One region of the Neobacillus sp. NPDC093182 genome, then DNA from elsewhere that is predicted to be linked to it. Evidence: riboswitches for the same ligand, from Rfam matches in the RefSeq annotation. Region 1 holds a riboswitch; each other region holds the start of a gene.
What was found. A riboswitch is a leader RNA that binds a small molecule or an ion and turns the genes downstream of it on or off. The one in region 1 is predicted to bind glycine.
Positions count from the first base shown of each region.

Region 2: linked by a shared signal. The riboswitch ahead of ACIQAA_RS12425 (amino acid permease) and the one ahead of ACIQAA_RS14265 (amino acid permease) in region 1 are both predicted to bind glycine.
Region 3: linked by a shared signal. The riboswitch ahead of gcvT (glycine cleavage system aminomethyltransferase GcvT) and the one ahead of ACIQAA_RS14265 (amino acid permease) in region 1 are both predicted to bind glycine.

Region 1 is NZ_JBIVOI010000007.1:106,543-110,834, reverse strand. Features, by position in the region: gene ACIQAA_RS14270 (SGNH/GDSL hydrolase family protein) at 224-1,174, shown strand; glycine riboswitch at 1,291-1,389, shown strand; glycine riboswitch at 1,392-1,450, shown strand; gene ACIQAA_RS14265 (amino acid permease) at 1,700-3,088, shown strand; glycine riboswitch at 3,184-3,286, shown strand; gene glyA (serine hydroxymethyltransferase) at 3,482-4,292, shown strand, end outside.
Region 2 is NZ_JBIVOI010000006.1:20,097-24,388, reverse strand. Features, by position in the region: gene ACIQAA_RS12435 (LutB/LldF family L-lactate oxidation iron-sulfur protein) at 1-350, shown strand, start outside; gene ACIQAA_RS12430 (LutC/YkgG family protein) at 347-1,063, shown strand; gene ACIQAA_RS12425 (amino acid permease) at 1,130-2,494, opposite strand; glycine riboswitch at 2,651-2,732, opposite strand; gene ACIQAA_RS12420 (GH1 family beta-glucosidase) at 2,878-4,221, opposite strand.
Region 3 is NZ_JBIVOI010000001.1:438,216-442,507, reverse strand. Features, by position in the region: gene ACIQAA_RS02345 (YqhG family protein) at 1-351, opposite strand, end outside; gene ACIQAA_RS02340 (DEAD/DEAH box helicase) at 329-2,017, opposite strand; glycine riboswitch at 2,171-2,259, shown strand; gene gcvT (glycine cleavage system aminomethyltransferase GcvT) at 2,446-3,549, shown strand; gene gcvPA (aminomethyl-transferring glycine dehydrogenase subunit GcvPA) at 3,571-4,292, shown strand, end outside.

The sequences.
Region 1 (4,292 bases):
ACTACGAAAGACGTTTCTAAAAACAACTTTAAAAACGTAATCGAACCCCGTTCTTTCTTAGAACGGGGTTATGTATGTTTAACAATCCATTTTATAGGGTATCTGGAAGGAATAAACTACCTTAGATTTCTTTCGGAATGTTGCCATGCATGATAAAATGAATAACTATATATTATGAAGTTGTTAGATTATAATTTTACAATAGTAATAGGTGTGATGGATTTTGAAGAGAAAAAAAACGCTGATGAGTATTATGATTGGTATCTTAGTATTTAGTGGTTGTCTATATTTACTTCTGCCAGATCGTAATCAAACAAAGGTGGAAAGTGTCAAGGCGGTTGCTTCTGCTCATAAAGAACAAACAACAGTAGATAAGGCAGTTGAAGATACTAAAGCTGAAGAACAGGTACAAACTGAACAAGCAGACGAGAGTGATAAGCCAATTACGGAAAATATTAAGGATAAGGTCAGGGAAGTTGTCGAAGTTGCACTAAACTTTCTTAAGAGAGATCAGAAGATTGTGGCAATCGGTGACTCTCTAACCGAAGGTATTGGAGATGAATCAGAGAACGGCGGTTATGTGGGAATTCTTAATCACACGTTTGAAGACAAAAACCTAAATATCACCGTAGAAAACTATGGTAAAAAAGGAAACCGGACAGACCAACTACTGAAAAGGCTGGAGAAAGAAGACGTAGCTTCCTCCATTAAAGAGGCTGATATTGTTCTAATCACAATTGGCGCGAATGACATTATGAATGTATTAAAATCCAATTTTATGAATGTTACGATGGAACCCTTCCAAGAGGAAAGGGTGAAATATATAGAGCGATTAAAGGCCATTTTTAATAAAATTAATGATCTAAATCCAGATACCCAAATTTACTTAATAGGTTTTTATAATCCATTTGAACGCCATTTTGGTGAAATAAAAGAACTTGGCATGATCATTGACCATTGGAATGACGCAGGAGTATCTCTTGCAGAAGAATATGATAATGTAAGGTATATTCCAACAAAAGACTTATTCAGTAATACTAACATGGACTTATTGGCGGAGGATGAATTTCACCCAAACACAAGCGGCTATAAACAAATGGCCCAGCGAGTTTTAGAATACTTGAAAAAATCCAATGAAAAAACCGAGATTAACACAGTCGAAGTCGCGTCATAATCCCCAAAAAAAAGCTAGGTTTGCTTCTGTTAATTTATAATAGTGTTTAAATTCTGAAAATTAATTTGACATCTTGATTTTGATAAACTAGTATATATTTATATTCATACTAGCGGATGATTATTGTGGGAGAGACTAAACGCATTGTTTAGCACCGAAGGAGCAAGTCCCAAAATTGGGCTCAATCTCTCAGGTAAAAGGACCACAATAGGACGCGTCTCTGGAGAGCGCCATGTGCCACCAAAGGAGTTAAACTCTCAGGTAAAAGGACAGAGAAAAATAGGGATACGCCTATTTTTCTCTGTCCTTTTTTTGTGGAGAAAAATAGAGAAAAACAGAAAAAGGAGGGTGTTAAACGCAAAACGAATAGTTGGGGAGTCCATATTTTTCGGTTTCCAATAAGGTTGATCAGGTAAAGTATTTACTTTAAAAAATGTAAGCGCTTATTTCTGCCGATTTGACTAAGTAAATTAAACTTTTATAGGGATATTACCTATCCTGGAAAAGAAGAAAGAGGGGATTCATTTGCAGGAACAAAAATTGTCGCGGGGTTTAAAAAACAGGCACGTTCAACTTATCGCTATTGGCGGGGCTATTGGAACAGGATTATTTCTAGGAGCAGGAAAATCGATTCATTTAACAGGTCCATCGATTTTATTTGCGTACTTGATTACAGGTACCATTTGCTTTTTAATCATGCGTGCACTCGGAGAACTGCTTCTATCCAACTTGAAATATCATTCTTTTGTTGATTTTGTTAGAGACTATTTAGGTAATATGGCAGCATTTATTACGGGATGGACCTACTGGTTTTGCTGGATTTCCATCGCAATGGCCGATTTAACAGCCGTTGGTCTCTATACACAGTTTTGGTTTCCGGACGTACCACAGTGGATGCCAGGATTAATTGCACTTGTCGTTCTGCTCTTTATGAACTTAGCAACCGTAAAGCTATTTGGCGAAATGGAATTCTGGTTCGCCTTAATCAAAGTCATTGCGATTCTTGCACTAATTGTGGTTGGGATATTCATGATCGTTAAAGGCTTTTCCACAAATTCAGGCACATCTAGTTTCACGAATTTATGGAGCCACGGCGGCATGTTCCCGAATGGCATTAATGGTTTTATTTTGTCATTCCAAATGGTAGTGTTTGCGTTTGTTGGGATTGAACTTGTTGGCCTTACAGCAGGTGAAACAGAAGACCCAGAGAAAGTAATCCCAAAAGCAATAAATAATATCCCTATACGAGTTTTGATTTTCTACATTGGTGCCCTCATAGTCATCATGAGTATTTATCCGTGGAATGCGATTGATCCAGCGAAAAGCCCATTTGTCCAAGTCTTTGTGGCAGTTGGCATAGCAGCAGCGGCTGGTATTGTCAATTTTGTTGTCCTAACCTCAGCAGCATCGGCTTGTAACAGCGCCATCTTCAGTACAAGCAGGATGGTATACGCGCTTGCCAAAGACAAAAATGCACCTGTACCATTAGCGAAACTGGATTCCCGTAAAGTACCTTCCAATGCATTGTTCTTCTCCACTATAGTCATTCTAATTGCCGTTATATTGAACTATGTGATGCCAGAAGGAGTTTTTACGCTGATTACAAGTATTTCTACTGTATGTTTCCTCTTTATTTGGGGAATTACGGTCATCAGTCATTTAAAATACAGAAAAACCAGACCAGATTTAGCGAAAGTGAACAAATTTAAATTACCGCTCTATCCATTTTCCAATTACTTAATCCTTGCTTTCTTAGCGTTTGTGCTAGTTGTACTTGGGCTTGCGGAAGACACTCGTATCGCCTTATTTGTAACACCTGTTTGGTTCATCATGCTGATAGCGATTTATAAGATGATGATCAAGAAGACAGATGATGTGGAGCAGGAGAATCAACAAGAAGTAGTAGGAAATTAGGCGGATTTTTTAAAATAAAAATGTTTCCGCTTACAAAAAGCTTGACTTGTATAAGTGTTACTATTATTCTGAAAATAATAAAAATGAATAAGCGGAAGATGGTTGTGGGAGAGTGCAAATTTACACGCCACCGAAGGAGCAAGTTCCAAAAAGACCCTTGGAACAAATCTCTCAGGTAGATGGAACCACAATTGGACGCAGCTCTGGAGAGCGCATATACGTTATATGCCACCAAAGGGGAAGGTTCTTAATCGGACTTAAACTCTCAGGTAAAAGGACAGAGAAGGGTAGAAGAAAGCCTAGTGCTACCCTTTTCTGTCCTTTTTTGCGTGCAAAAAAAAGGTTCTAATCACAGAAGAGGTAGCCAATACAACAATCAAGGGGGAAACGGGAATGAGTTTACAACAAAATGATTCCACTATCTTTGAAGCAATTCAGAAAGAGCAGCAGCGTCAGCATCAAACGTTGGAACTGATTGCCTCTGAAAATTTCGTAAGTCAAGATGTTTTAGAAGCAATGGGAAGTGTGTTGACGAATAAATATGCGGAGGGCTATCCAGGGAAGCGTTACTATGGTGGATGTGAATTTGTCGATGTGGCAGAACAAGTTGCCATTAACCGCCTAACTCAGTTGTTTGGTGCTAAATATGCCAATGTTCAGCCTCACTCAGGTGCGCAGGCAAACTTCGCTGTATTTTTCGCTCTCCTTCAACCTGGTGATAAAGTGATGGGGATGAACCTCTCACATGGCGGACACTTAACGCACGGAAGTCCTGTTAGTGTTTCAGGAAAATGGTTTGAGGTAGTGTCCTATGGTGTCAGAGAAGATACTCAATTGATTGATTACGATGAACTGGAAACGATCGCGAAAAAAGAAAAACCTAAATTGATTATTGCCGGAACAAGCGCTTACCCTAGAACGATTGATTTTGCACGGTTTAGACAAATTGCAGATCAAGTTGGCGCAAAATTAATGGTGGATATGGCGCATATTGCAGGACTAGTTGCAGCGGGTCTTCATCCATCACCGGTTCCTTATGCGGATGTTGTAACGAGTACTACGCATAAGACGCTCCGAGGACCGCGCGGCGGCATTATTTTAACAAATGATGAAGAAATGATAAAAGCCATTAATAAATCGGTGTTCCCAGGAATTCAAGGCGGACCGCTGATGCATATTATTGCGGCTAAGGCCGTTGCATTCA
Region 2 (4,292 bases), on a different contig from region 1:
ATGCCTCGACTTTATGCGGGGCCTGTACAGAGGCATGTCCGGTCAAAATTCCACTGCATCAGCTTCTTCATAAACATCGCCAAGTCATCGTGGAAAAAGAAGGACGAGCTCCGATCTCTGAAAAGCTTTTGATGAAGGCATTCGGTTTTGGTGCATCCTCCCCTGCTCTTTATAAATTTGGTTCAAAACTGGCAGCGCCGGTAATGTCGCCATTTACGCAGGATGAAAAAATCTCAAAAGGTCCGGGCCCTTTAAAAGCATGGACAGAATCAAGGGATTTCCCTGCACCAAATAAAGAAAGATTCCGTGATTGGTTTAAAAATCGTCCGAAAGGTGGAAATCATTCATGATAGGTACCATACAGAATCGCGATGCATTTTTAGGAAAAATAGCCAGCCGGCTAGGCCGTAAACAAAAAATGGAAATAGAAAGACCCATCTGGAATTTTCATCCCCAAGATGAAGTTCTAAAAGGCAGCTCACAAGATGAGCTTGTGGACGTATTACGGGAACAATGTAAAAATATCCATACGAATTTTGTCATGACCTCAAGTGCTAATCTATCTGACTCATTAAAAGAAGTGGTAAACCACAATGGCGGCGGCCCAATTGTCACCTGGAAAGATGAACGCTTTTCACAATTTGGCCTCGAAAAATTAATGAAGGAAGAATGGCCTCAAGAGGGAATTGATCTTCATATTTGGGATCATACAAAAGGCGAAGAAAATATCGCAAAGGCCGAGGCTGCAAATATCGGAATTACGATCAGTGATGTAACATTGGCGGAATCAGGCACAGCCGTTCTCTTTAGCAGCAAGGATAAAGGGAGAACAGTCAGCTTTTTACCTGCGACTTCCATCATAATAATCCCGAAAAGCAGCATCGTTCCCCGCATGACACAAGCGGCCCGTATCATAAATGAAAAAGTAAAAAACGGCGAACAAATCGCCTCCTGCATTAACTTCATCACAGGACCCAGCAACTCAGCAGACATCGAAATGATCCTAGTTGTTGGCGTTCATGGACCCATTAAAGCAACCTATATCATTGTAGATGATATTTAAGGTGACAGGATAGGAGAACCACCCTGCTCTAACGGCGCAGGGTGGTTTTCTGTTTTTCTAAAACATTTATGCTGATAGTTTGATATCTTTTTCCTTTTTTCCTCTATTGGAATACAAAATAAATAATAGTATAAACCATAGAGGTGTCAACAATAAGGAAGGACGTGTTTCTTCGGCAGCCAGCATAATGATAAGAATCATAGCAAACAACGTTAGGACCGCATAATTAATAAATGGTGTGAATGGTGCTTTAAATGTTGATTTAGCATGTAATTGCGGGCGTGTTTTCTTATACTTTATATGACAAATTAATATAACACCCCAAACCCAAATAAAACAAATGGCACTAATGGTTGTCACGATTCCAAAAGCTTGTGCCGGAATAAGTTTACTCAAAAGCGCACCGACCGATACCACAAGCGTGGATGTCCATAATGCGTTACTTGGTACATAATTTCTATTCAGTTTTGCAAAATTAGATGGAGCCTGATTATTTTTGCTTAAATTGAAAAGGATCCGGCTTGTTGAAAACAAACCGCTGTTGCAGGCAGAAGCGGCTGAAGTTAATACAACAAAATTAATAATTCCTGCGGCAATAGGAACTCCGACCAAACTAAATGTTTTTACAAATGGGCTTTCTGCTGCATTTAGCTGGGTCCAGGGATTCACACATAGTAGGATAATCAATGCACCTACGTAGAAAAAAAGAATTCTTGCAGGAATTTTATTAATAGCCGATGGGATATTCTTTTCTGGATTGGAGGTTTCCGCTGCCGATACACCCACTAGCTCAACTCCCACATATGCAAATACAACCATTTGGAATGATAGTAAGAAACCTGAAATTCCGTTCGGAAACAGTCCTCCATGTTCCCAAAGATTTTGAATTGTTACCGTTCCAGCATCGGTCTTGAATCCCATCACAAGCAATATAACCCCAATACCAATTAATACGAGAATAGTAATTACTTTTATTAAAGCAAACCAAAACTCCAATTCACCAAAAAGCTTTACCGTTAATAGATTAAGTCCTAATAAAATGATTAATGAGATGATAGCAGGTACCCATTGCGGAATGTCAAACCAATATTGTATATAGACTCCAACTGCAATAACATCAGCCATAGCAACCATAATCCAACAAAACCAATATGTCCATCCTGTTATAAATGCTGCCCGAGGTCCAAGATAATCTTCTGCAATATCGGTAAACGATTGGTAACCTGCTTTAGACAACAGGAGTTCCCCTAGCGCCCTCATAACGAAAAAAACGGCGATACCCACGATTAAATATGCAAAGATGATGGATGGACCTGCCAGTTGTATCGCTTTACCTGACCCTAAAAATAACCCAGTGCCAATGGTTCCGCCAATGGCAATTAATTGAACATGCCGATTTTTTAAATCCCTCTTTAATTCTTGCTGTGCCAAAACAAATTCCTCCCTAAAACTACTTTTAATGTGAAACGATGAGCAATAGATTTACCCAATAAAAAAAAGAGATTGGATGTTCTCCAATCTCTTAGGTCTAAGAATAACAAATAATAGTTGTCATGCTAATGAATATCAGCATAACAAATAAATATTCAGTACTCTTCTGTCCTTTTGCCTGAGATTGTGAACCCTTCGGCGCCGCTAAAATTCTAGCGGTCTCTCCAGAAGCTGCTCCTGCTATAGTTTGATCCATAGCATTCATAGCTGCTAATTATTAAATTTTTTATTGCGATAGTATTTTCAATATTTTATAAGTTTAATAGTAATTAAATACTTTGTCAACAACAACAAATAACACTCTGTTTTTTCAAATGATTAACCTAATACTCAAACCAATTATTATCCACCACTTTTTTATACCAATAATAACTGTCTTTTTTCCAACGTATTAAGGTATTAAAATCAACATGGACAATTCCAAACCTCTTACTATACCCTTCTGCCCATTCAAAATTATCCAACATAGACCACAAGAAGTAACCTTTAATATTCACTCCTGATTCTATAGCTCTGCTTAAGGCTGTTAAATGCTGCTGAAGGTATTTAATTCTCCTGTTGTCTTTTATAGTGCCGAAGACAGGCTCATCATTGTAGCATGCCCCATTTTCAGTAATATAAATGGGTACATTTCCATATCTTTCTGTCACATATGTTAATACTTTATAAAATCCTTCCGGATAAACTGGCCACCCTATATCGGTACGTTCATATCCCATTTCTACCGTTTCACAATTAAATAGCCCAGTATTCTCCTTATATCGTCCAATTTGACCTGCATAATAATTAATTCCTAAAAAATCAATTGGCTGTTGGATGATTTCCATATCGTCTTCCTCTATAGAAAGCTCCACACCTTTCTCCTTAAACCAGTCCACTAAATGCTGAGGATATTCCCCTTTAAACACAGGATCCATAAACCATCTAACTTGATGATCAATCTCTCTGTAACATGCCTCAACATCTTCTGGCCTATTGCTAAATGGTTCGAACCATGTTGTATTTGGAGCATAGCCAATTTCACCATTTATGCCAAGCTCTCTAAATTTTTGAACAGTCCGGCCATGGGCCACCAATAGATGATGAGAAATATCGGTCGCTAGTTGTAAGTCTGTATTTCCAGGCGCATGGGCACCTGCATAATTAGCAATATATGAAATACATAATGGTTCATTTAGCGTAATCCATTTTTTTATTTTCCCATTAAATTCCTTAAACATCGTCTCTGAATATTCCACAAAAGCTTCAACACTATCACGGTTTGCCCAGCCGCCTTTGTCTTGTAAAGCTTGTGGAAGATCCCAATGATAGAGTGTACACATTGGTTCAATTCCATTTTCTATTAATTTATCAACAAATTTATGATAGAATTCTAATCCCTTACGGTTGATATCACCTGTACCATTCGGAAAAATACGGGGCCAGGAAACTGAAAATCGATAGGTATCAATCCCCAGCTCCTTCATCATTTTAATGTCTTCCTCATATCTATGGTACGAATCACAGGCAACGTCTCCGTTATCTCCATTTACCACCTTTCCAGGTGTATGGGAAAAGGTATCCCAAATTGAGAGTCCACGGCCATCTTCAAAGGCTGCCCCTTCGATCTGATAAGAAGCAGTAGCGGTTCCCCACTTCATGTCCTTTGGAAATTGAATAATTGTCATATTAAGTCCCTCTATCAATCTATTTTTGTAATTTGAAAATCTCAAGGACATACCTTTCAAGAGGTATGTCC
Region 3 (4,292 bases), on a different contig from region 1:
TAATGGAGTTTGTTGTTGGCCGTTCCGATGATTCTCATAAAGCCTGATGTAGCTTGCAAGCTTTTTGGTTGATTGAAAAATTTGGTGCAGACGAGGAGAACCAAAATGAACGGTTTCTCCCTTAATATGTTCCGGTGCTATCTGTGGGTTCGTAATAAACGTAAGCTTCATCGGATTTGGAATACCGCCAGTTTTTTCTAGGTAATGCCAATAAAAAGGCCGATTCATTAATTCCTTATCGAGCTCAATTGTTAATTGAACCGTTAAGTATCCTGGACCATTTTCTGTTATTTCACATTCATTAGCTTGAAAATAGCGTATGAGAAAGTTATGAATTTCCAGCTGCTGCATGTGAATCCTCCTTTTGCATATCTTTAGCTAAATCAATCATAGATGTAAGATTTTCCATCTTAATCCGCATCTCACCCTCAGAGCAGGATTGTCCAAAAATATCAATTAAATGATCTTCAATACTTCCAAAGTCTAACTTCGTTAAAATATCGTCCAAATCACCTATTACTTTTTCAAAAAGTTCAATTTTTTCATATAGAAGTTTTAATATATGTTCCTCCACTGTGTTTTGGATTGCAAAATTATAGATCATAACGTCCTTTTCCTGCCCCAGACGATGGATCCTTCCGATTCTTTGCTCCAGTCTCATTGGATTCCACGGTAAATCGAAATTAATAATATGATTACAGAATTGAAGGTTAATTCCCTCACCACCTGCTTCTGTCGCGATGAGTACCTGTGCATGCTTTTGAAATAGCTCGCGCATCCAATCTTTTTTACCTCGTTTAAAGCCCCCGCGGAACGGAACGGATGATATCCCGTTTTGTTTTAAATACCATTGCAGGTACATTTGGGTTGCTCTGTATTCGGTGAAAATAATAACCTTATCATCTATTTTTTGAATCAGTTCCAAAGCCTTTTCTGCTTTAGAGTTGGATGGAACTGCTTCCACTTTTGAAATTAAATGTTGAATCTGCTCTTCAAATTCCTTTGTAGGGTTTTCTTTTTTCTGAAGCATGTTCTTAAGCGTATAAAAAACGGCCTCTCTGCTGCTGCATGCTTCCCTCTGTAAAGTCATCACCGAGAATGCACTTGTTTGTACCCAATCGCCTTCGCTCTTTAAATCAGTGATGGCTTGATACAATTCTTTTTCCTGTGGTGTAAATTCGATCGGTATGGTTTCAACATGTCTCTTGGTCCATTCAATGCCTGTATCGGCGCGGCGGTTTCGAATCATTACCTTATTAACTAGCTCTTTTAAATGCTCATTATCATTTAATGAACGTGCATCCCGTTTGTATTTATCAAAAAAGGCTGTTTCACTGCCTAAATGTCCAGGTTTTAATAGGGATACGAGGTTGAAAATTTCACCAATTCGGTTTTGAATGGGTGTAGCAGTGAGAAGCAGACAAAACTTCTTCTTTAGATTTTGAACAAACTCATAGTTTTTTGTTTTATTATTCTTTAGCTTGTGTGCTTCATCAATAATGATTAAATCATAGTCCTGCTTATAGATAATATCACGGTGTGGATCCCGTTTTGCTGTATCAATAGACGAAACGACAACATCGCATTGTTCCCAAACATAGCTTTTCTTTTGAGAAACTGCGGGTATAAAGAATTTACTATTCAATTCATAAGACCATTGGGTTACTAAAGAGGCTGGGACAAGAATGAGAACTTTTTTTACAAGTCCACGAATCATGTATTCTTTTAAAATAAGACCAGCTTCTATCGTTTTTCCCAGCCCAACTTCATCGGCAAGAATGGCCTTTCCATTCATATTCTCAATTACTTGTTTTGCCGTCTCGAGCTGGTGTGGAAGCGGCGTCAGATTAGGCAAATGTTTGGGTGCCTGCAAGCCTTCAAATTCAGGGATAATCAGGTGTTTTTCAACGCCGACTGCCAGTTTAAAAAGGTCCCAATTTCCCCATGGTCCATCGTTCTCAATTCTATGTAAAAATTCATCCTGCCAGGAGGAATCAAATTCTATTTCAACAGTCATGGTTTCAGCTCCTTAATGCACAAAAATTTATTGCTCACCTTATGCTTTAATGGTAGGATGGTAATAGATTTGAATGTTTTAATTATTGCAATAAAATAAATTTCTCAGATGTATATTTTAGTATGACCCGAATTTGAAAATATTATAATGCGGATGATGACAAGGGGAGAGACTACAAATGTAGCGCCGAAGGAGCAAGCACGATGTGTGAATCTCTCAGGCAAAAGAACTCTTGTTTGACGCAGCTCTGGAGAGTGCTGACAAAATTGAGCAGCCACCAAAGGGGAAAGCCATCTAAGGTAAACTTTCAGGTGCAAGGACAGAGACCTTCTTTTGTTAAAGGGAGGTTTCTGTCCTTTTTTGTTTATTATGCCCTGGATTTATGGAACAACAAATGAAAAACATCTTTAGTTGAAGGGGGATTATTGATGACTGAATTAAAACGGACACCGCTATTCGAAGTGTATAAAGAATATGGTGGAAAAACGATTGACTTTGGAGGCTGGGAGCTGCCTGTTCAATTCTCAAGCATCAAGGAAGAACATGAGGCAGTCCGCACAAAAGCTGGTTTATTCGATGTTTCGCATATGGGGGAAATCATCGTCACGGGACCAGACAGTCTTAGCTATTTGCAAAAGATGTTAACAAACGACATATCAAAAATTAAAAATGGCGGAGCACAATATAATGCAATGTGCTATGAAAATGGCGGCACTGTTGATGATCTTCTTGTTTATAAAATAGAAGACAATCATTATTTACTAGTTGTTAATGCTTCCAATATCGAAAAGGACTATAAATGGCTTGAGGACCATTTAGAGGGCAATGTTTCGATCGATAATTTGTCTGAAAAAATGGCTCAATTGGCGCTGCAAGGCCCGATTGCTGAAAAAGTACTTCAACAGCTGGCAGGTGATACTGATCTAAGTAGCATTGGATTCTTTAAGTTCCAACAGGAAGTAACGATTAAAGGAAAAAACGCACTGGTCTCACGAACTGGTTATACAGGCGAGGATGGCTTTGAAATATATTGCGATGCGTCAGACGCAGTAGAACTTTGGAAGGCGATTTTATCTGCTGGGCAAGAGGAAGGGGTCGTTCCTTGTGGTTTAGGCGCCAGGGATACTCTTAGATTTGAAGCGACTCTTGCGCTTTATGGCCAAGAATTGTCTCCTGAAATCACCCCGCTGGAAGCAGGTATCGGCTTTGCAGTTAAGTTAAATAAAGAAGCTGATTTTATCGGTAAAGAAGTACTTAAACAGCAAAAGGAACAGGGTGCTGCAAGAAAATTAGTTGGAATTGAAATGATTGACCGTGGAATACCGCGTCATGGTTACCCTGTCTATAAAGGTGAGGAACTGATTGGGGAAGTGACAACGGGAACGCAATCACCATCCTTGAAAAAGAATATTGGACTTGTGCTAATTAAAAATGAATACGCAGGTCTTGAATCAGAAATTGAGGTTGAAATTCGCGGAAAACGCTTGAAGGCGAAAGTCGTACCAACACCTTTTTATAAACGAGAAAAGTAAACACGAGGGGAGATTAGGTTTATGAAACATCGATATTTACCTATGACTGAAGCAGATAAAAAGGCAATGCTCGAAACAATTGGCGTTAAATCCGTCGATGAATTATTCAGCGATATTCCTGAAAAGGTTAGATTTAAAGGGGAATACAACATCAAAGCTGCAAAATCTGAGACTTCTTTGATGAAAGAACTATTCCGAATGGCTTCTCGTAATGCCGATTTAAAAACAAATGTATCCTTTCTAGGTGCAGGAGTTTATGACCACTATATGCCGGTAATCGTTGACCATGTTATTTCACGCTCTGAATTTTATACAGCCTATACACCATATCAACCTGAAATTTCCCAAGGGGAGCTCCAAGCCATTTTTGAGTTCCAGACGATGATTTGTGAGTTAACTGGTATGGATGTAGCAAACTCCTCCATGTATGATGGCGGAACCGCATTGGCAGAAGCAGCGATGTTGAGCGCGGGTCATACGAAACGCAAAAAGATTATTGTTTCTGGTGCTGTTCATCCTGAGTCAAGGGAAGTCCTAAAAACTTATGCAAAAGGTCAGTATCTTGAAGTGATTGAAGTACCAGTTAACGAGGGAATTACAGATATTGAAGCATTAAAGGGATTGGCAAATGAAGAAATTGCCGCAGTCATCGTGCAGTACCCAAATTTCTTCGGAAGAATTGAACCGTTAAAAGAACTAGAGGAAATTGTCCATGCAAATAAGTCTTTATTTGTTGTTTCAAG